DNA from 4 places in the Erwinia sp. CGal63 genome. Region 1 is predicted to be linked to each of the others. Evidence: predicted binding sites of a transcription regulator. Region 1 holds the regulator's gene; each other region holds the start of a gene.
What was found. Region 1 encodes CRP, which controls carbon source genes, mostly activating them, when cyclic AMP is high. Its sites were predicted from a motif close to ATGTGANNNNNNTCACAT; they were not measured.
Positions count from the first base shown of each region.

Region 2: the regulator CRP is predicted to act here: its motif matches at 2,905-2,922, upstream of MKZ79_RS14175 (iron-containing alcohol dehydrogenase).
Region 3: the regulator CRP is predicted to act here: its motif matches at 2,709-2,726, upstream of focA (formate transporter FocA).
Region 4: the regulator CRP is predicted to act here: its motif matches at 3,570-3,587, upstream of rhaB (rhamnulokinase).

Region 1 is NZ_JAKUMN010000008.1:44,825-50,241, reverse strand. Features, by position in the region: gene MKZ79_RS19380 (YccS/YhfK family putative transporter) at 1-2,024, opposite strand, end outside; gene crp (cAMP-activated global transcriptional regulator CRP) at 2,083-2,715, opposite strand; gene MKZ79_RS19370 (phosphoribulokinase) at 3,106-3,975, opposite strand; gene MKZ79_RS19365 (YheU family protein) at 4,136-4,351, opposite strand; gene MKZ79_RS19360 (hydrolase) at 4,308-5,342, opposite strand.
Region 2 is NZ_JAKUMN010000004.1:158,292-163,708, reverse strand. Features, by position in the region: gene MKZ79_RS14190 (DeoR/GlpR family DNA-binding transcription regulator) at 1-550, opposite strand, end outside; gene MKZ79_RS14185 (D-threonate 4-phosphate dehydrogenase) at 557-1,537, opposite strand; gene dtnK (D-threonate kinase) at 1,530-2,831, opposite strand; gene MKZ79_RS14175 (iron-containing alcohol dehydrogenase) at 3,037-4,182, shown strand; gene MKZ79_RS14170 (dihydrodipicolinate synthase family protein) at 4,195-5,079, shown strand; gene MKZ79_RS14165 (sodium:solute symporter family protein) at 5,196-5,417, shown strand, end outside.
Region 3 is NZ_JAKUMN010000001.1:1,729,447-1,734,863, reverse strand. Features, by position in the region: gene pflB (formate C-acetyltransferase) at 1-1,721, opposite strand, end outside; gene focA (formate transporter FocA) at 1,793-2,650, opposite strand; gene ycaO (30S ribosomal protein S12 methylthiotransferase accessory factor YcaO) at 3,012-4,769, opposite strand; gene serC (3-phosphoserine/phosphohydroxythreonine transaminase) at 5,076-5,417, shown strand, end outside.
Region 4 is NZ_JAKUMN010000001.1:954,677-960,093, reverse strand. Features, by position in the region: gene rhaD (rhamnulose-1-phosphate aldolase) at 1-725, opposite strand, end outside; gene MKZ79_RS04305 (L-rhamnose isomerase) at 735-1,991, opposite strand; gene rhaB (rhamnulokinase) at 1,988-3,460, opposite strand; gene rhaS (HTH-type transcriptional activator RhaS) at 3,762-4,589, shown strand; gene rhaR (HTH-type transcriptional activator RhaR) at 4,598-5,417, shown strand, end outside.

The DNA.
Region 1 (5,417 bases):
CTCCAGGCCAGCGAAGAGATGGTGTGCATCACCGCCAGATGGCTCAGGATCCTTTTTACATGCCTTTCCAGGATCGTCGTGGCGCCGCGATGAAACTCTACCTGCGTATCCAGCACGTTGCTCTCTGAGCTTGGGCCGTCATACTCCAGCCGCTGCTGACAGCGCTGCAGCGCTATCTCGCACGCCTGCAGGTAGCGCTCGGCCAGCTGCGGCGTCAGCATGGTATGTTCGCGCGCCAGAATGGTCATGGCGTTGATATGCTCGACGATAAACTGGCTATGCGTAACCCACAGTTTCATATCCGCCAGATAGCTGGCATTGAAGCCTGGCTCCTGCATCGCCTGATTCAGCGAGTTGAACAGCGCGTTATGCGCCTGGTTGACGCGCATACGCTGCCAGGCGAGCTTTTGCGGATCCTGCTCGTCGCCCAGCAGCTTCTGCAGCGCTTCCTGATAGGTTTCCAGCGCGTCATGGGCATTTTGTCGCAGCAGGCCGCTTTGCCATTGCGGCCACAGCCAGACCATGCCGCCGAAAGCGATCAGGCAGCCCATCAGCGTATCCAGCAGGCGCGGCAGCAGGAAATCGGCGCCGTTCAGCGACAGCAGCTGCAGCGAATAAACCGCCGTGACGGTAAAGCCAATCGTCGCCAGCCCGTAGTATTTGCGGATTACCAGATAACCCGCCAGCGTCAGCGTCAGCATCACCAGCAGCACCGCCGATTCCGGCACCTGAAAACGCAGCGTGAGCGCGGCTATCACCAGACCGGCCAGGGTACCCAGCGCGCGGTGCTGGATGCGCACTCTGGTTGCGCTGTAGCCGTTCTGGCTGACGAACATCACCGTCATCAGAATCCAGTAAGGCTTGGGAAGATTAAAGAACAGCGCCAGCGAACTGGCGAAAGCGAGCATCACCGCAAAGCGACCTGCGGTACGCAGCGCGGCGGATTTCAGCGACAGATAGCTTTTGATAGCGGGCAGCAGCGGCAGGCGTTTTTGCCGATCCGCCATCAGATCGCGCTGATAGAGCGGACGCTGGGTGCGCAGCACGCGCGCGATGCGGCTGAAGTGCCAGGCGCAAAAGTTGCCGACCGGATTGGCGGGATGCTGGCGGGCAATTTTCTCCAGCGCCTGAAGCGGCTTCTCCATGCTGAATCGTTCAGGCAGGCGGTGATAAAGGATATCGTCCGCCAGCTCGCGCAGCCTGGCGGCGATGGTTTGCGCGTTCCAGCGGATCACCGCTTCGGCATGGCTCTGCTCCACCAGCTTCTGCACCTCTTCCGGCTGGTGCAGGCTAACGGCGATATGCTCCTGTAAATCCAGCGCCACCTGAAACGCGCGGGTCAGTCGTTTGTGATGATTATCGTTGCTCGCGGCGAGCATATGCATCTGCTGATAGCAGGTGTTGATCAAATCGACCGCTTTCTGCTGGCGCGCCAGCAGCGGCGGCAGCGCTTTTTCCGGATCGGCGAGCTGCGTCAGCAGGGTATATTTCGCTTCGCAGTAGTCGGCCAGCTCGCGATAGAGCAGGCTCAGCGTCTCCCGCATCGGCTGCTCTTTCCACAGCCAGAACCAGAACCAGTTAAACAGGCCGTACCAGACCGTGCCCAGAATATAGAGCGACGGCGGCTGCCAGATGGGCATGCGTCCGGCCAGGCTCAGCGTGAATATGCCGGCGATCAGCGCGCCGGGCAGCAGCCTGCCGTGCAGCGGACTGATTTCGCCAGTGACGCCCAGCAGCATGGCCATAGAGAAGAGGATAACGGGCAGCGGAACGGCGTAGTCGCCCAGATACTGCACCAGAAAGCTGCTGAAGGCGAAGAGGCCGCCGCCGATTAGCAGGCGTTTAAAGAAGCGTTTATGCGGCGTATCCAGACCGGCGATATTGCAGCAGGCCGGCACCAGCGAGAACAGCAGGCCGTTTTGCAGATTGCCCAGCAGCCAGCCGACGGCGACAGGCAGGCAAAGCACCAGCGTTTGCCGCAGGGCGTAATTGACTTCGGGATGATAGATGATTCGGCGCCACATCACTCTGTACCGGCTGAAAAGGCGCAACAGCATCGTTGCGCCATACAAACAGAGCGGCTTAGCGTGTGCCGTAGACCACGATGGTTTTGCCGTGCGCCGAGATCAGGTTCTGATCTTCCAGCATCTTCAGGATACGGCCAACGGTTTCGCGCGAGCAGCCGACGATCTGACCGATCTCCTGACGGGTGATTTTGATCTGCATCCCGTCCGGATGGGTCATGGCGTCCGGCTGTTTAGCCAGGTTCAACAGCGTTTGCGCGATGCGGCCCGTCACGTCAAGGAAAGCTAAATTGCCTACTTTCTCGGAGGTGACCTGCAGACGGCGCGCCATCTGCGAAGAGAGACGCATCAGGATTTCCGGGTTAACCTGAATCAGCTGGCGAAACTTCTTATAGGAAATTTCTGCCACTTCGCAGGCCGTTTTTGCGCGCACCCAGGCGCTGCGCTCCTGACCCTCTTCGAACAGGCCAAGCTCGCCGATAAAATCGCCCTGATTAAGGTAAGACAGGATCATCTCTTTGCCTTCTTCATCCTTGATCAGCACCGCTACCGCGCCTTTGACGATGTAGTAAAGGGTTTCCGCTTTCTCGCCCTGGTGGATCAGCGTGCTTTTGGATGGATACTTATGAATATGGCAATGTGACAGGAACCATTCAAGTGTCGGGTCTGTTTGCGGTTTGCCGAGAACCATTCGCTGTTATCCTCTGTTGTTATCTTGCCTAAATACAGGGGCAGAGTTCCCTGACAGGCGTTGAAATAGTCAAGCGCTTCCCATGCAGGAAAGTTATTCGGCTCTCTGTCGAGCGCCGGGCTCGTTATGTCGTCCCGTTTCGTCTGGTCTGTAGAGTACTGACGAAATACAGCCTTGTTTGTAGCACAGCTTTGCATGAGTGTCTTCTGTTGTCTCGCTTCAGCATAGCGGGAAATCTGCCGCGCTGCCGTTTTAGCGATCGAAGCTGACAGTCGCTTAACTGAATGAATTAGAGGAAGTTGTTAAACTTACCTCTACAGAACCGGCGGCGATCCCGGCCTTTTTTGGGAGAATCCTCAGCGTGCTGGCAGGCCGTGCACGGGCGGAAAGCTATTGTATCGCTTTGCCTTCCATCAGCCGCTTGACCAGCGGCCCCATAATCAGCTCCATCGCCAGCCCCATTTTGCCGCCCGGCACCACCAGCGTATTGATATGGGAGATAAAAGAGCCCTGCAGCATCGCCAGCAGATAGGGGAAGTCGATATTTTCCAGCGCCTGAAAATGGATCACCACAAAGCTTTCGTCGAGCGAAGGAATGCCGCGCGCGGCGAAAGGATTGGAGGTGTCCACGGTCGGCACGCGCTGAAAATTGATATGGGTTCGGGAAAACTGCGGCGTAATGAAGTTGATATAATCCTCCATTGAGCGCACTACGGAATCCATCACCGCCTCGCGCGAGTGGCCGCGTTCGCTGGTATCGCGGATCAGTTTCTGAATCCACTCCAGATTGACGATCGGCACCACGCCAACCAGCAGATCGACATGCTGCGACACATTATTTTGCGGCGTCACTACGCCGCCGTGCAGACCTTCGTAAAACAGCACGTCGGTCGGTTCCGGCAGCGGCTGCCACGGCGTAAAAGTGCCGGGCACCTGATTCCACGGTACCGCTTCGTCGTAGGTATGCAGGTATTTTCTGGACTGGCCGCTGCCGCTGCGGCCATATTCCGCGAAAGTTTGCTCCAGCAGCGAAAAGTCGTTGGCTTCGGGGCCGAAGTAGCTGATATGACGGCCCATATCGCGCGCTTTGCGGATCGCCATATCCATTTCCGGCCGGGTGAAACGGTGGAAGCTGTCGCCTTCCACTTCCGCCGCGTGCAGGCTGAGCTGCTGAAAAATCTTGCGAAAGGCCAGGCTGGTGGTGGTGGTGCCCGCGCCGCTGGAACCGGTCACGGCAATCACGGGATGTTTGGCGGACATAGTCGGGTTTCCTGTGAGCGTTATTCCGCCATTGTTATCACGTTTCGCTATGGCGTGTCATCATCCGCGCCTTCGGCGATGGCGCGAAAAAGGGTTAATTAATAACAACAAAGTGCCGGATGGCGCAAAAAATTCACAGGTGCCAGCCAGCCTGCCGCGCTTAACGAATCTGCCCTTTTGGCATAATGTTGACGGTTTCGTGCAGTTCCGACCACACCAGCACGGCTTCGCCGTTGGTGAGCTGACGCTTAACGTCGTTGACCTTCTGCTCCAGCGATCGCTCCTGTTCGCCATAGTCAGTGCCTTCGCGCAGCACAAAAGCTTCGATCAGGTTAGCGAGCGTCTCCGGGTCCAGTTCTTTCCAGGGAATAATCATCGTTGTCCAGCCAGGTTGAAAGCCATTGCGGAATACGCTGCTCCAGCCACATTTGCGGCCTCAAGAGCGTTCCGCCCACAAATCCCACATGTCCGCCATGCTGCGTCAGCTGATACTCCACGCAGGCGGGCAAGGTGCCTGCGGCAGGGATCACTTCTTCGGTCATAAAGGGATCGTCTTTAGCATGAATGATCAGTAAAGGTTTGCGCACGCCGGGCAGCAGCGGCAGGGCGCTACAGCGGCGATAGTAATCCGTCGCGTCCAGAAAACCATGCGCTCTGGCGGTGATGGCGTCGTCAAACTCCCTGAGTCTCTTCAGCGCTTTAAGCTGCGTCAGATCCACAGGCAGCGTGCCGGGCCAGGCGTTGAGTTTACGGGCGGCATTCTGCTTCAACAAGTTTAGCAAATAGCGCTGATAGAAACGCGAGAATCCCTGCTCCAGCCGCTGGCTGCAGGGCTCCAGCATCAGCGGCGCGGAGACGATAACGCCCGCATCCAACAGGCAATCCTCGCCCTGTTTACCCATCAGGCAGCCCAGCATATTGCCGCCGAGAGAAACGCCGACGGCGGCCGTAGGCGCTTCGCCCCAGCGTTCACGCAGCCAGCGCAAAAAATAGCTGGCGTCTTCGGTTTCGCCTGAATGATAGATGCGCCGCAGCCGGTTCGGTTCGCCGCCGCAGCCGCGAAAATGCATCACCACGCCCAGCCAGCCGTGCCGCTGACAGGCTTGCAAAAGCCCATGCGCATAGGGACTGTGAAAGCTGCCCTCCAGACCGTGGAATAGCACCACGCGCGGCTTATGGCTGGCCTGTGCCGGATCTTCGCTCCACGCCAGATCGATGAAATCGCTGTCCGGCAGCGTCAGGCGCTGCCAGTGCGGCCGCAGAATAACCCGGCGGCGCACCAGCCGCGGCAGCACGGTTTGCAGGTGCGCGTTGCTCATTCCCGCCAGCGGGCGAAAAGTCTCTTGCGAAGCAGGCGTAAAATTCATTTTTAAAAGGCTTCCAGGATTCCTGTCATACTGTTAGCTTCGACAGGTTCGTTTTCGTCTTGGGTCAGGAGCGCC
Region 2 (5,417 bases), on a different contig from region 1:
GCGTGGTGATGCCTTTCTCCAGGCTCCAGGAGTTGCAGCTGACAAAAGCCACGTCGGGATAGATATTGCGCAGCAGCCTGCGGCCGTGCTCGCCGATACAGGACTGGCTGGAGTCATCGATTCGTCCGCCGATAATCGTCACTTCAATCTGCTTAAACTCCGACAGAAACAGGGCGATATGCAGATCGGCGGTAATCACCCGCAGCGGCAGATGCGTAAGCTGACGAGCCAGCTCCAGCATAGTTGTGCCCGCATCCAGCACCACGGCGTCGTTGGCTTTTACCAGACTGGTCGCCGCCATCGCGATAGCCTGTTTCTCGCTAAGATGACGCTGCATCTTCTCGACCGTAGTAGGCTGAGCGGGAATAAAGCGGTTCAGGGTAACGCCGCCGTGCGTCCGGCTGATTACCCCTTCCCGATCCAGTTTGATCAGATCCCGCCGAATCGTGGCCGGCGACGCGGAAATGGCCGCCACCAGCTGATCGACGGTTACCAGATTATGGCTTTTCAGATAGTCCATGATCTGGTCAAGGCGACTTTGTCCCTTCATATGTCCTTATGCAAGCTGCATCGCTAGCTGAATGGAAATCGCCATGCTCTCAGACTTCGCTTTACCTGTCCAGGCAATATCAAACGCCGTGCCGTGGTCGGCGGAAGTACGAATAAACGGCAGGCCAGCAGTGATATTAACGCCGTCATAGAAGCCCAGCAGCTTGAGCGGAATATGTCCCTGATCGTGATACATCGCTACCACGATGTCGTATTGCCCCTCGTAGCACTGCAAAAACACCGTATCCGGCGGACAAGGGCCGAAGGCGTTAATGCCTTTGGCTTTCATTGCCTCTACCGATGGCCCAACAATTTTTATCTCCTCGTCGCCAAACAGGCCGTTTTCGCCCGCGTGGGGATTGACCCCTGCTACCGCAATGCGCGGATTTTCATAGCCGACGCGCTTCAGGAAAGTTTCCGCCATGCCGATCACCGTCTCTACGCGATCGCGGTTCAGCGTATCCAGGAACTTACGCAGCGCGATATGCGTGGTGACGTGAATGACTTTCAGCTTGTCGGTATAGAGCACCATTGCGTAGTTTTTACTATCGGTCAGCTTCGCCAGCAATTCAGTGTGGCCCGGATAAAGATGCCCGGCGGAATGCAGCGCCTCTTTATTCAGCGGCGCGGTGGCGATAGCCTGCACTTCGCCCGCCAGCGCCAGCTCGGTAGCGCGCTTTACGCAGCGATAAGCCAGGTCGCCTGCGGCTTTCTGTACCACGCCCGGTTTTAAAGCTTCGGGATCGGCCAGCGGCTCATCGATGATGTTAATCATGCCCGGCGCAAAATGCGCATCGGCCACGCTGTCCAACACTCGCAGTTCCGCTTGCGGTGTAATGCCCATTGCCATAATCCGTCGCAGCGTGCTGGCACAGCCCACGACGACGGCTGGCGCGCCGGAAAGCTCGCCTTCCGCCAGGGATTTGATGATTATTTCCGGGCCAATACCCGCCGGATCGCCCATGGTAACCGCAATAATTTTACTCACTCGCCTTCTCCTCAATAAAACGAAAAACTTCTACCAGGGTGTTTTCATCACCAAAACCGCCAGCCTTGGTAAGCACCAGCAGGTTGTCATTGCCTTGCAGCAGATAGCCATAAGGCACGCAGCCCGCTATCTGTCCTGTAATCTGAAAGCCCTGCGCGCCTAATCCGCGCGCCGCCGCTATTGCCACATCGCCGCCGGAAAGATAAAGCGCTGACGGCGTCACGTCCCGCAGCACATCGGCGGTAAGCGCCGCCAGATAAGCGCAAATCCGTTCGCCGAGCTGCTGGCGGCTGAGGCCATAGCGTTCGCACAGCGCCGCAATCTCCTGGCGCTGCTCTGCCTGCTGGCAGGTGCGGATCACGCAGTGTCGGCCCTGCTGCAGCGCCGCCGTGACCGCCTGGCGCCAAATCAGACTTTGCGAGTCGCCGCTGAAAATTTGCCGGATATCGACGTCGATCAGCTCGATCGCCTGTCGCTGCATCAGCCGGCCGATCTGCCGCTGCGCCGCTTCGCTCATTGAGCCTATTACCGCCAGCACGGGCTTTGCCGACGCGATCTTCGGCGCATTTGTCGCCGCGCGGTTCCGCGTGGTTCCGGCCAGCTGTCTGCCCAGCGCCTCGCTCAGCCCGGCGGCGCCAACCAGCAAAGGCCGCTCTGGCAGCTCGTCCGCCGCCTGCATAATGCGTTGCAGATCGCCGTCCGTTTGCGCATCCAACACGATCAGCCGCTTGCCATCCGCAATGGCCGCCTCGATGCGCTGACGCAGATCCTGCGCCGCCAGTGGGATCACGCCGATCGCTAAAGCCGTTTGCTCCCGCAGCCTGACCGGAATGCTGGCGCTGCTTACCGGCGTTTTAGGATCGCTGGCATATTCCGTTTCCGTTAGCAGACGACCGTCGATATAACAGCAGCCTTCTACCGTGGTGCGGCCCAGCGCAGGCACTGCTGGCGCAATCAGCGCAACGCTTTTTCCGCTGGCCCTAAGCGCCGCTTCTGTCTCAGCACCAGGATTGCCGCGCAGCGTGGAGTCGATTTTTTTAAACAGCCAGCCGTCGCGCGCCCTCTCTTGCTGCGCGTTTACGGCTGCTGCGATGCGGCTGGCCGCCAGCTCTGCGCTAACTGCCCGGCTATCCGTATTCACTACTCGCACATCGCAATGTTTTGCCGATGTGGCGGCATCAAACAGCACCTGTACGCGCGCGCCGACGCTGGCCAGTCCGGCTCCGGCGTCGTTAGCGCCGGTGAAGTCATCGGCGATCACCAGCACGGGCGTTTTCCACGTTAAGCGCGACATCTCTTCTCCTGACGGCAGCGCGAAAGCGAAGTGCTCTCGCCGGATATGATTATATTCAATCACGATTGATTATATGTGAGCACGATCAAATTAATCAAAATCAATTTGCCCTATAAATTTATCCCTCTCCCGCCGGAGAAGGGTCATAAATGAGCAAATACAATCACGCCGTGCAACCATCGGCAGCGACAACAGGGTAAAAGGCATGAATATCAACAGCACCGTGATTAGCGGATACCAGACGCTTAACGACATTGGCTATCTGCTGCAGAACCATCAGCAGGTGCTGATGGTGACGGACAAAAATATCGTCGGTATCCCGGCGGTACAGCAGCTGATTACGCAGATTAGCGGCCAGACAATGCTGAACATTGTGGATTCGGTGCCGCCGGAACCCAGTCAGCATGATGTGGCGACGGTGCTGGCTTCTCTGTCGACGCGGAAAGTGGATTTGGTGATCGGCGTTGGCGGCGGCAGCGTGCTGGACGTCGCCAAACTGCTTTCCGTGCTCTGCGCGGACGACGCGCCCTCGCTGGAAGCGCTGCTGGCCGGCGAAAAACCGCAGCGCCGCACCGCTTCGCTGCTGATCCCAACGACCGCTGGCACAGGCTCCGAGGCCACGCCAAACGCAATCCTGGCTATCCCGGAGAAAGAAACCAAAGTCGGCATTATTTCGCCGGTGATGCTGCCCGATTACGTAGTGCTGGCGCCCGAGCTGACCACCAGTATGCCTGCGCATATCGCCTCTTCGACCGGCATCGACGCGCTCTGTCATCTGCTCGAATGCTTTACCGCCAACGTCGCTAATCCGGTTAGTGATAACTACGCGCTGATCGGCATGAAGAAGCTGTTCGCCAGCCTGGAAAAGACCATCGCGGAGCCGGATAACCTGGCGGCGCGTCTGGATATGCTCTGGGCTTCTTACTACGGCGGCGCGGCTATCGCGCACGCTGGCACACATCTGGTGCACGCCATGTCCTATCCGCTGGGCGGCAAATACCATCTGCCGCACGGCGTGGCGAACGCCATTCTGCTGGCGCCCTGTATGCGCTTCGTGCGTCCGGCTGCGGTCGGCAAATTCGCGCAGGCTTACGATCTGTTGCCGGACGCCAATGCCTCACTCAGCGAGGAAGAAAAATCCGTAGCGCTGGTGGACTACTTCGCCGCGCTGGTGAAGCGTCTGAAGCTACCCGCCAGCCTGGACGAACTGGGTATCAACGCCGATCACCTGCCCTATCTGGTCGAGGCCGCGCTGGACGTACAGCGCCTGATGAAAAACGTGCCGGGTAGCGTCAGCGCCGACGATGTGCGCGAGGTTTATCTGACGCTGTTTCCCACTCTGAATCACTAACTGGACAAAGCCATGATAAAGAAAATAACCGGCGTGCTGACCGCTATCGTCACGCCGTTTACCGCTGAGGGCGACTACCATGAGCGCGCGATGCGTCAGCAGATCCAGCGCCAGCTCGCTGCGGGCAACGGCATTTTTTGCGGCGGCACCAACGGCGAGTTTTTCGTGCTGAATGAAAAAGAGAAGCTGGCCGTGACCGCGACCTGCGTGGAGGAAGTGGCCGGCAAGGCGTTTCTGGTCGCGCATGTCGGCGAGATTTCTACCCGCGAAACTATCCGCCTGGGCAAACAGGTCGCCAGCATGGGCGTGGATGCCGTCTCAGTGATTACGCCTTACTTCGTGCCGCTGAAGCAGGAAGAGCTGATCGCCCATTACGAAGCGGTCGCCGACGCGCTGGAAGTGCCTGTGTTTCTCTACAACATCCCGGCGCGCACCGGCAATACGCTACAGCCAGAGACGGTACGCATGCTGGCGGCGCATCCCAATATCGTCGGCATCAAGGACAGCGCGGGCAGCTATGAGAGCCTGAGCGGTTTTTTACAGGCTGCCGAAGGCGCTGAAAACTTTAACGTGCTCAACGGCCCGGATTCGCTAATCCACCAGGGCTTTGTCGACGGCTGTTCCGCCTGCATCTCCGGGCTGGCCAACGTCGCGCCTAAAGAGATCAACGCAATTTGGGCGCGCTTTAACGATGGCGATATCGAAGGCTCGCGCAAAGAGCAGGAAAACGTCACCGGCCTGCGCACCGATCTCTACGGCGTCGCCTTCTCGCCTGCGGCGGTGAAAAAAGCCGTGGCGCTGATGGGCTACGACGTGGGCGAAAGCCGCTATGCCGTGCGCTTCAGCGCCGAAGAAGAGCAGCGTATTCGCCAGATCGTCAATCAGTACACCCAATAATCCCTGTGCAGGCCGTTGGGGCATATTCCACCTTCAGCGCCCTATCCGGCGCTTAACCCTACAAGGGCGCGAAAAGAGCCGCAGGCCGCCGCGTCCGCTCATAGTGAGGCATCACAATGAAAGAGTTTTCTGCTGAAGGCACGCTAATTATTGTTTGCATGGTGGTCGCCTATATTTTGTTTACCACCTGGCTGACTTACCGGCTAAGAAGTAAAAGCTCCGGCGACTTTATGGAAGGGTCGCGCGCCATGCCCGCTTTTATCGTCGGTATTATGCTGATGTCGGAATATATCGGCGCCAAATCGACCATCGGCACCGCGCAGGCCGCTTTTGAAGAT
Region 3 (5,417 bases), on a different contig from region 1:
ACGCGGGCATCGTTGTTACCGAACTGCGGATATTCGCCTTCGATATTGAAGTCGACTGCCAGGCCATCCTCATCGCGGATTGGCGAAACTTTGGCATATTTAATCGCGGAGAGGGAGTCAGCGGCTACCGACAGTCCAGCGATACCGCAGGCCATGGTGCGATAGACGTCGCGATCGTGCAGCGCCATCAGCGAAGCTTCATAGCTGTACTTGTCATGCATGTAATGGATGATGTTCAGCGCGGTAACGTACTGTTTCGCCAGCCAGTCCATAAAGTGATCCATACGATCCATCACTTTATCGTAGTCCAGCACGTCATCCATCATTGGCGCATCTTTTGGACCTACCTGCATTTTCAGTTTTTCATCCACGCCGCCGTTGATGGCATAAAGCATGGTTTTCGCCAGGTTGGCGCGGGCGCCGAAGAACTGCATCTGTTTGCCCACGATCATCGGGCTGACGCAACAGGCGATAGCGTAATCATCGTTGTTGAAGTCAGGACGCATCAGATCGTCGTTTTCATACTGAATCGAGGAGGTATCGATGGAGACTTTAGCCGCGAATTTTTTAAAGTTAAGCGGCAGCTTTTCTGACCAAAGGATGGTCATGTTCGGCTCTGGCGAAGGCCCCATAGTGTAAAGCGTATTCAGGAAGCGGAAGCTGTTTTTGGTCACCAGCGTGCGGCCGTCGACGCCCATGCCGGCCAGTGATTCCGTTGCCCAGATTGGGTCGCCGGAGAACAGCTCGTCATATTCAGGCGTACGCAGGAAGCGCACCATACGCAGCTTCATTACCAGATGGTCAATCAGCTCTTGGGCATCCTGTTCGGTGATTTTGCCCGCCTGCAGATCGCGTTCAATATAGATATCCAGGAAGGTAGATACGCGGCCAAAGGACATTGCCGCGCCGTTCTGCGATTTAACAGCGGCCAGATAGCCGAAGTAGGTCCACTGTACGGCTTCCTGAGCGGTTTTTGCCGGGCCGGAGATATCGCAGCCATATTTCGCAGCCATCTCTTTGATCTGCTGCAGCGCGCGGTGCTGATCGGCAATCTCTTCGCGCAGACGGATAGTCGCTTCAAGGTTAACGCCGTTTTCAAGATCGTTCTGCAGCGAGGTGAACTGCGCAAACTTATCTTTCATCAGCATGTCGATGCCATAAAGCGCGACGCGGCGATAGTCGCCGATGATACGACCACGGCCATAGGCATCCGGCAGGCCGGTCAACACGCCTGATTTACGGCAGCGCAGGATATCCGGCGTATAGACGTCGAACACGCCCTGATTATGGGTTTTGCGATATTCGGTAAAGACTTTTTTCAGGCCGGCATCCAGCTCGCGACCATAGACTTTACAGGAACCTTCCACCATTTTAATGCCGCCGAACGGGATCAGCGCGCGCTTCAGCGGAGCTTCGGTTTGCAGGCCGACGATGGTTTCCAGTTTGCGGTCGATATAGCCCGCATCATGGGAAGTAATAGTGGAGGCCAGATCGGTATCAAAATCCAGCGGCGCATGGGTGCGGTTTTCGGTCTTGATGCCTTCCATGACTTTATCCCACAGCGCTTTGGTCGCTTCGGTTGCGCCTGCCAGGAAAGATTCATCGCCTTCATAAGGCGTGTAGTTTTTCTGAATGAAGTCACGGACGTTAATGCTGTTCTGCCATTCGCCCTCTGCAAAGCCTGCCCAGGCAGCAGCCTGGTTTACATTTTGCTCGCTCATGTGATCACCTTTTCAATAAAGTTCTTTCGTTCCTGCCGCATGGCGGCAGGGCTTAATCCTGTCGCCAGCAATCAGTGATGATCGCCGTCCCGTAGATAGATAACCCAGTAGGTCAGACCCACCAGCAATCCGCCGCCGATGATATTGCCAAGCGTGACGGGGATAAGATTATCAACAATGAAATTGCCTACCGTCAGGCTGGAGAAGTGCGCAGCCGTGGTTCCCGTAGCCTGCCAGAACTCTGGCGAGGCGAAATCTTTGATAACGATGGCCATAGGGATAAGAAACATATTGGCAATGCTGTGTTCGAAACCGCTGGCAACGAACATCGCGACGGGCAGTACCATCGCCAACATTTTATCCGTCAGGCTGCGGCCGGAGTAACTCATCCATACCGCCATGCAAACCATCAGATTAGCAAGCGTGCCGAGGCAGACAGCTTCAAGAAAAGTATGGTGCATTTTATGGTCGGCTGTTTGCAGAACATTCAGACCCCATGCACCATTTGCCACCATGTACTGGCCGGCAAACCAGATCAGCCCGACAAAAAACATCGCGCCAAAGAAATTTCCTACATAAACATTGATCCAGTTGCGGGCCAGCTGGCTCCATGAAATGCGGCCGCTGGCTTTAGCGACCATAGTCAATACGGTGGAGGTAAAGAGGTCCGCGCCGCAAACCACTACCAGCATCAGCCCAAGCGAAAAGCAGATGCCGCCAATCAGTTTCGCCACGCCGAACGGTATAGCTTCCGTCCCGGTTGTCGCGGTGATATAAAAAACAAAAGCAATCGAAATAAAGACGCCCGCCGTGATGGCGAGGAAAAATGTCGTGAAGGGATGTTTTGAGGCTTTATAGACGCCGGCTTCTTCAGCGACTTTAGCCATTTCCGATGGTAAGAGTAAATCAAACGGGTTGCCAGCTTTCACACTAACCTCTCCCAAAATTAATCAACAACGAAATACTAACAAAGGAGTATAGGCAAGAAATTGATATGGATCATATTGGCACCCTGGTTGACCTGAATACGTTAAAAAAACGGTGCGGTATATGATTTAAGTGGTTGATATTTATGTTTAAAATAAATTTTAAAATATCTATTATTTTTTTAAATAACGCTGGATTTTTTTATTACGGGAAAGGGCAATAAAGATCGGAAGTGAATAAAAAATTTAATCTATGGAAATAATTGGGCTACTTTTTATTAACTTTTGTCGGGGTTAATTTATTTTCTTTTATTTAATACTGGTCCTGAATAACGGCCCGCTTTTTGTTGGCGGGCCGAAAACTTTATTTCCAGTAACGACGTTTTGCCTGCTGCAGCTTTTCATAGGCGGCCAGCAATGACTGGTGAGCCGGGAAGGCGAGCAGATCCTCATCCACGCTCTGCAAGCCGTAGAACGGCGCTTCGCCACTAATGGCGGCGGAAGCGGCATCAACGGCTTCCTGGCCATACATACGCACGAAAGCGTTATGATACTGCAGCGGATCGCGCTCATCCTCAAGGCTCAGCAGCAGCAGCGTTTGCAGACAGCGATAGTAGTTGGCGCGGGCTGGCGTAAACACTGAAGCATTAAACTCCATGGTCCATTCCGTCCAGATCAGCGCCTGATCGATATCGCCGCCCGCCAGCGCCAGCATGGCTTTCAGCTCGCCGATACGCAGTGTGTACCAGCCATTATCTTTACCTGTTGCCAGGCCCAGCAGCTCGCGCACGCGGGTAAAATCATCATGGCCGTCTTCGTCCAGGCGTTCGATCAGCGCCAGGTAATCTTCTTTTTCCCACTGGCTGTCAGGCAGCGAAAGTAGGGTGTCGCGCAGATAGGCGCCCATACTGTTGTTGGCCAGCAGCAGATCTTCCGCAGGATAAATATCGGACATGCCCGGTACGATAATCCGGCAGGCATAGACGTCCAGATGCTGATAGTCCGCAATATAGACTTCTTTATCTTCCGCTTTGAAAATAGCCATTAACGTGGCGAACTCTTCCTGCGTGGTGCCGGCGAAGCTCCAGTCAACAAAAGGATAATCCGCTTCGTCTTTGAACATATCCCAGGAAATCAAACCGCTGGAATCGATAAAGTGGGTTTCGAGGTTGGCGTGTTCGGCAACTTCTTCATCGTCGAACGTTGGCGGCGTAAAGACATCAAGGTCTTTCAGCTCACGGCCCTGCAGCAGTTCCGTTACGGTGCGTTCCAGCGCTACGCCGAAATCGGGATGCGCGCCGAAAGAAGCGAAGCAAGTGCCGTTTTGCGGGTTAAACAGCACTACGCAAATCACTGGATACTTACCGCCCAGAGAGGCGTCGTAAGCGAAAATAGGAAAACCTTCTGCTTCCAGTTTCGCAATGGATTCAACCACGCCTGGATAGCGATCGAGCACCGCTTGCGGAATAGCTGGCAGGCTGATAGCTTCGGCGATAATACGGTTTTTGATGTAGCGCTCGAAGACTTCGGAAAGCCCCTGAACGCGCGCTTCGTTAGCGGTGTTACCTGCCGACATGCCGTTAGAGACATAAAGGTTGCCGATAATGTTCATCGGGATATAGACGATTTGCTGGTCTGACTGACGAGTAAAAGGCAGGCTGCAGATGCCGCGCGCGGCATTACCCGACTGAAGATCGATTAGCTCGCTGGCGCTTAATGACTGCTCGGGATCGTAAAAGTCTTTCAGACGTGCATCGAGGATGCCTTCCGGCAAGCTGTCGTCTTCCGGCAGCGGAAACCATTTTTCGTCAGGGTAATGGACAAAATCGCCATTGGCGATCGCCTTGCCCAGCCAGAAATCGGCAAAGAAGTAGTTAGTCGACAGGCGCTCGAAATACTCGCCCAGCGCTGAGGCCAGCGCAGCTTTTTTACTGGCGCCTTTGCCATTAGTGAAACAGAGCGGGCAGTCGCGATCGCGAATATGTACCGACCAGACATGAGGAACCGGATTCAGCCAGGAAGCTTCTTCGATATGGAAACCGAGATCCTGTAGTTTCTGCTGAAAACGTGCGATGGAGTCTTCCAGAGCGGCGTCTTTGCCTGGAATATAAGTTTGCGTCATAGTGCCCACTCGTTTTGATTGTGTCGAAAGCGCGCCATGATACGGGGTTTCCCGCCTGTTCGCTATCCGACGAACCGTTTTATCCCGGCCATAGTGGCATTTTCTTGAATAAAGATCGGCCATGAAAATGGCTTACCGGAAGACGCCTCACAAAATATCGTGCTTCCTCTGTTTCACCCTACAAGCTGTTGCAGCGCAGGCCGCATAACTGGTCGGCTGACCCGATTAAACATTGCAGCCGCCTGGTGGCAATGATAAAACCGATAGCAGACTCGAAATCGATTGATCTGAATGTGGTGAGGGGAAATGAGCCAGGTTTTCAATTTTAGCTCCGGACCAGCAATGCTGCCGGTGGAAGTACTGCGTCGTGCCGAACAGGAACTCTGCAACTGGCAGGGATTAGGAACTTCCGTAATGGAGATCAGCCACCGCAGCAAAGAGTTTACGCAGGTGGCTGTAGAAGCGGAAAGCGACTTTCGCGATCTGCTAAAAATCCCCTCAAATTACAAAGTATTGTTCTGTCATGGCGGCGCACGCGCGCAGTTCGCCGCGATACCGATGAATCTGCTGGGTAGTCATAGCACTGCGGACTATGCTGATGGCGGCTACTGGGCGCACAGCGCCATAAAAGAAGCGGAAAAATACTGT
Region 4 (5,417 bases), on a different contig from region 1:
AACACTTTCACCACTACCTCAGACGATTTTTCCGCCGTATCGATCAGGCCGAAGGTTTCGTCCAGCGTTGGGCCGGCGCCGAAGATGCCGTGGAAAGGCCACATCACCAGGCTGTGCGACGCCATTTGCTTAGCCGTCGCGTCGCCGATTTCGTCCGTGCCCGGCACCATCCACGGCACGATGCCCACGCCGTCCGGGAAGACGACCAGACATTCGGTGCTGCCTTCCCACAGCAGACGAGTGAATTTAGCGGAGTCCAGCTCAACCACGTAGCTCAGCGACATAAAGTTGGTGGCGTGACAGTGCATAATCACGCGATCCGCGCCGTTGGTCGCCTTCATGCGCACGCTGTGCGACTGAAAGTGCGAAGCCAGCTCGGAGGTCGGCAGGCCGCCGTTGCTCAGGCCCCAATAGATGCTGTAGGCGCGGCCATCCGCGCTGACCCGCAGCAGCACCAGGCAGTCGGCCGGATCGAGCTGCACGTTGCGGAAAAACTTGCCGGAACCGGTGACGATAAACCAGCAGTTAGCCAGATCCGGCACCGGCTGAGTCAGCTCAACCGTGCGCGGCTCGCGGTAAAAATCCTGGGCAAACGGCTGGACTTCTTCATCAAGCAGACGATAACTGACGTTGCCGCCGTTGCGCTCGTCCCACCCTTTCAGCCACATATCAGTGGTGGCTTTGACCATTCCCTGGACGAACCATGAAGTCAGAATGTGTTGCATATTGCATCCTTAACGTTTGCTGAGAGTTTGTTGTTCATAGTGGCGGACGCTGTCAAGCCAGCTGGCTCCCGCAGGTACGTCGTGGCGCGCGCAGTAAGCTTCCCAAACGGCCTGCCACGGCAGCGATTTCTGTTCTTCCAGCAGGGCCAGGCGCGCAGTGTAGTCGCCATCCAGCTCCAGCTTTTTCAGGTTGTCCACCGGCTCCAGCAGCGCGCGCAGCAGCGCTTTTTTGGCGTTGCGCGTGCCGATAACCCAGGCGGCGATACGGTTGATGGAGGCGTCGAAGAAGTCGAGGCCGATATGCACCTTGTCAAACAGGCGCTGACGCACAATTTCATGCGCGATAGCCTGAGTTTCATCATCCAGCAGCACGACGTGATCGCTGTCCCAGCGTACCGGACGGCTGACGTGCAGCAGCAGGCGCGGCACATAGAGCATCGCGGTGGAGATCTTGTCGGAGATCACTTCCGTTGGATGGAAATGGCCGGCATCCAGCGTCAGCGCCGTCTGGCGGCTGGCGGCATAGCCCAGGCAGAACTCGTTGGAGCCGACGGTATAGCTTTCCGCGCCGATGCCGAAGAGCTTGCTCTCGACCGCGTCGATATGGTGCGCCGGGTTCAGTTTTTCGCTGATGATCTCGTCCAGCGAGTTCATCAGGCGCTCGCGCGGCGCAAAACGGTCGATCGGCAGATCTTTCATGCCATCCGGGATCCAGATGTTCATAATGGAAGGCGTGTTCAGCTGCTCGCCGAAGTAAGCGGAGATTTTACGGCTGGCTTTGCAGTGCTCAATCCAGAAATCGCGGATCTCCTTGTTGGCGCTCGCCAGGGTAAAGCCGTTTTCGCTTAGCGGATGCGAGAAGCAGGAAGGGTTGAAATCCAGACCCAGATTATTCGCTTTCGCCCATTCCACCCAGTTGGCGAAGTGCTGCGGCTTGATTTCGCTGCGCTCGACCGGGCTGTCGCTCTCCAGATAGATCGCGTGCAGGTTCAGTCTTTTTGGGCCAGGGATCAGCGACAGCGCCTGTTCCAGATCGGCACGCAGTTCCGCAGGCGTCGTGGCTCTGCCGGGATAGTTACCGGTCGCCTGGATGCCGCCGGTCAGCGCGCCCTGAGGATTTTCAAAACCGCGAACGTCGTCGCCCTGCCAGCAGTGCATTGAGATTGGCAGCTTATCCAGCTGCGCCAGTGCGGCGTCAACGTCCACGCCATGTTCTGCAAAGCGCGATCTCGCCAGTTCAAATGCCTGCTCAATTGCTCGGGTCATACGCATAGCTCCTTAGCCGAATGTGTCAGTGACTGAAATAGCGCCCAGTGGCGGCTGTAGGCGTCGCTGACCTGTGGGGTAAAAGTGGTTAACGGGAAATTCTGTGCGACCAGCTGTCGGAAATGGGCGACGTCCCTGACGCTGCCGTGGGCAATAAGCTGGCTGCCAATGTTGCCAAGCGTGGAGGCTTCCACCGGCCCGGCGATAACCGGAATGCCGCAGGCGTTGGCGCAAAGCTGGTTCAACAGCGGATTCTGACAGCCGCCGCCGACGATATGCAGCTGGCTGAACGGCGCGCCGCGTACTGCCGAGAGCTCTTCCAGTACAAAGCGGTAATAGAGCGCCAGGCTGTCGAAAATAGTGCGGGCGAGCGCCGCGGCCGTTGCGGGCGTCGGCATACCTTGTCCGGCGCAGGCGTCCTGGATTTCGCGCACCATATTGACCGGGTTGATAAAGCGGTCGTCGTTGGGATTGATTAGCGAGCGGCAGGATGGCTCCGCTTCCGCCTCTTTAACCAGCGCGGTGAGATCGGTTATCGCCAGCTCGCGGCAGACGCGCTGCAGCAGCCACAGGCCCATAATGTTTTTCAATACGCGGTAGCGCCCTTCCGCGCCGCCTTCATTGGTGATATTGGCCGCCAGCGCTTCGGCGTTGTTGTAAGGCTGTCGGCTTTCGAAGCCCATCAGCGACCAGGTGCCGGAGCTGAGCCAGGCGACATTTTCTTTATTCAACGGCGCGGCAAGCACGGCGCTGGCCGTATCGTGCGTGGCGACGGCGATGACCGGCACGGAGAGGCCCGCGCCGGTTTGCCAGTCGCCCACTTTGGTGCCGGGCACAGAAGGCTTGCCGAACCAGGCCGGACTGGCGCCTGTCCAGGCCAGCAGCTCGCGATCCCAGTCGCCGCTGCGGCTGTTCAGCAGTTGGGTGGTAGTGGCGTTGGTGTATTCCCAGTTGAGCTTGCCGGTCAGACGGTAGTGAAAGTAGTCCGGGATCAGCAGAGCGTGGCGAACGTCTTTCAGCCATTCAGGCTGCCCTGCGCACAGCGCGCGCAGCTGATAAAGCGTATTGAAAGGCAAAAACTGAATCGCGGTGCGCTGATAGATCGTTTCGCGGCCCAGTTCGGCGCAGGCTTTCTGCATGATGCCCCAGGTGCGATCGTCACGGTAGGAAACCGGCAGGCCGATGCGCTCGCCCTGCTCGTCCAGCAGCACGTAATCCACGCCCCAGGTATCGATACCGATACTGTCCGGCACAATATTCTGCTGCTGCAGCTTTGCCAGCGAATCAAGGATAAACGCTTCCAGCGCGTCCACATCCCAGCATTGCCGCTCTTCCCTGACGACCAGGTTATTTACGCAGCGGGCGACCTCTTCCAGCGTCAGTTCGCCATTTTGCGGGTTAAAACGGGCCAGCATCACGCGTCCGCTGGATGCGCCCAGGTCAACGGCAACACAATTTTGCATGCTCATGGCTATTGGCTTCCTGTCTGTATAGTGCCACTAGTCTAGAAGCCGCTGTTTTTGGCACCTTCCTGACAGTGCCAGCCGCTATAGCCCGCTGGCAACAGAACAAAGGTGAACGTGAAGCAGCTCACATTTCTTGCCAGGAGGCAGAATAAAAGCCGATGTGACGCAAGGCGCAATTCCCGTTTTCTTTCCGCATATTCTTGAAAAACAAGCGGCTTTGCCGAGGTTTCCTGTCAAAAAATCAAGGCGGAAAAGCGGGCGGCGGCAGTAGACTTGCTGCTGAGTCGGCCCAGGAGACAGCATGATGACCCTTTTGCAAAGCGTGGACTTTTTCCCAGGCGGCGGCGCGCCCGTCGCTATCGAACCCCGTATACCGCAGAGCGCTTTTCCTGAACATCACCACGAGGATTTCCATGAAATCGTGCTGGTGGAACAGGGCGTCGGCGTACACGTCTTTAACGGCGAGCCGCGCACGCTCTGCGGCGGCTGCGTCTGCTTCGTTCGCGATCACGATCGCCATCTGTATGAAAAGACAGAGAGTCTGATCCTCACCAACGTGCTCTATCGCGGCCCGGAAGCGTTTCGCTTTATCACCAATTTCCAGCACCTTTTGCCGCAGGAGAAAGACGGCAACTACCCTTCGCACTGGCGGATCAGCACCAGGGTAATGGAGCAGGCGAAAGCGTTGATTAAAGAGCTACAGGCGCCGACCGATCCGGCGCGGCTGGAGACTCGCGCTGAGCAAGAGCTGCATTTTATGCAGCTACTGGTACTGCTGCGCCGCGGCTGCAGCGAAGAGCCGGGAGACGATCAGGGCGGAAGGATGCGCGGCCTGCTGGACTGGCTGGCTGAACACTACAGCGAAGAGGTGGACTGGGATGCGCTGGCGGATCGCTTTTCGCTTTCGCTGCGCACGCTGCACCGTCAGTTGAAACAGCATACCGGCAGCACGCCGCAGCGCTATCTCAACCGGCTGCGCCTACTGCAGGCGCGGCATTTGTTACGCCACAGTGAAATGCGAATTACCGATATCGCTTACCACTGCGGATTTGGTGACAGCAATCACTTTTCCACGCTATTTAAGCGTGAATTTGGCTTTTCTCCGCGTACCATCAGGCAAACTGACCTGTGAGGTGAACCGTGAGCGAGCCACTTCGTCTGGCGAAAGCCGACTATCTTCCATCCGACCTGATGCCGGTCGCCATTGCCGACCGTGCGCCTCAACAATCGTTTCCACCCCATATTCATGAATTCAACGAGCTGGTGATCGTCTGGCGCGGCAACGGGCTGCATGTCATGAACGATCATCCCTGGCTGGTGACCTGCGGCGATCTTTTCTACGTCAGCCCGGAAGATTGCCACAGCTATGAGTCGGTGAACGAGCTGGTGCTGGATAATATTATCTACTGCCCGGAACGCTTTCGACTCGGCCTGGACTGGTCGAACTTTTTACCGCAGGAGCAAAAAGCCTGGCGGCTGACCACGCGCGGCATGGCGCTGGCGCGCAATGTGATTCAGCAGCTGGCTCAGGAGAGCGCCAAAAGCGACCGCCTGTCGCGTCAGCTGACGGAAGCGCTGTTTCTGCAGCTGGTGCTGATTTTGCAGCGTCACCGCTACGCGGCGGACGAAGCGTGGCAGCTGCCGGAAGGAGAACAGCTGGATCTGCTGATGTCGGCGATTCAGGGACAGCTCGCTCACTTCGATCTCACCGACTTTTGTCGGCAGCATCAACTTTCCGAGCGCGCGCTGAAGCAGCTTTTTCGCCAGCAGACGGGCATGACGCCAGGCCAGTATATTCGGCAGCTGCGCATGTGTAAGGCGAAATTCCTGCTGCGCAGTACGCCTTCGCTAATTGGCGACGTGGCGGCTCTGTGCGGCTTTGAGGACAGCAACTATTTCTCGGTGGCGTTTACCCGTGAAACCGGGATGACGCCAAGCGCCTTTCGCCAGCGCTTTGAGC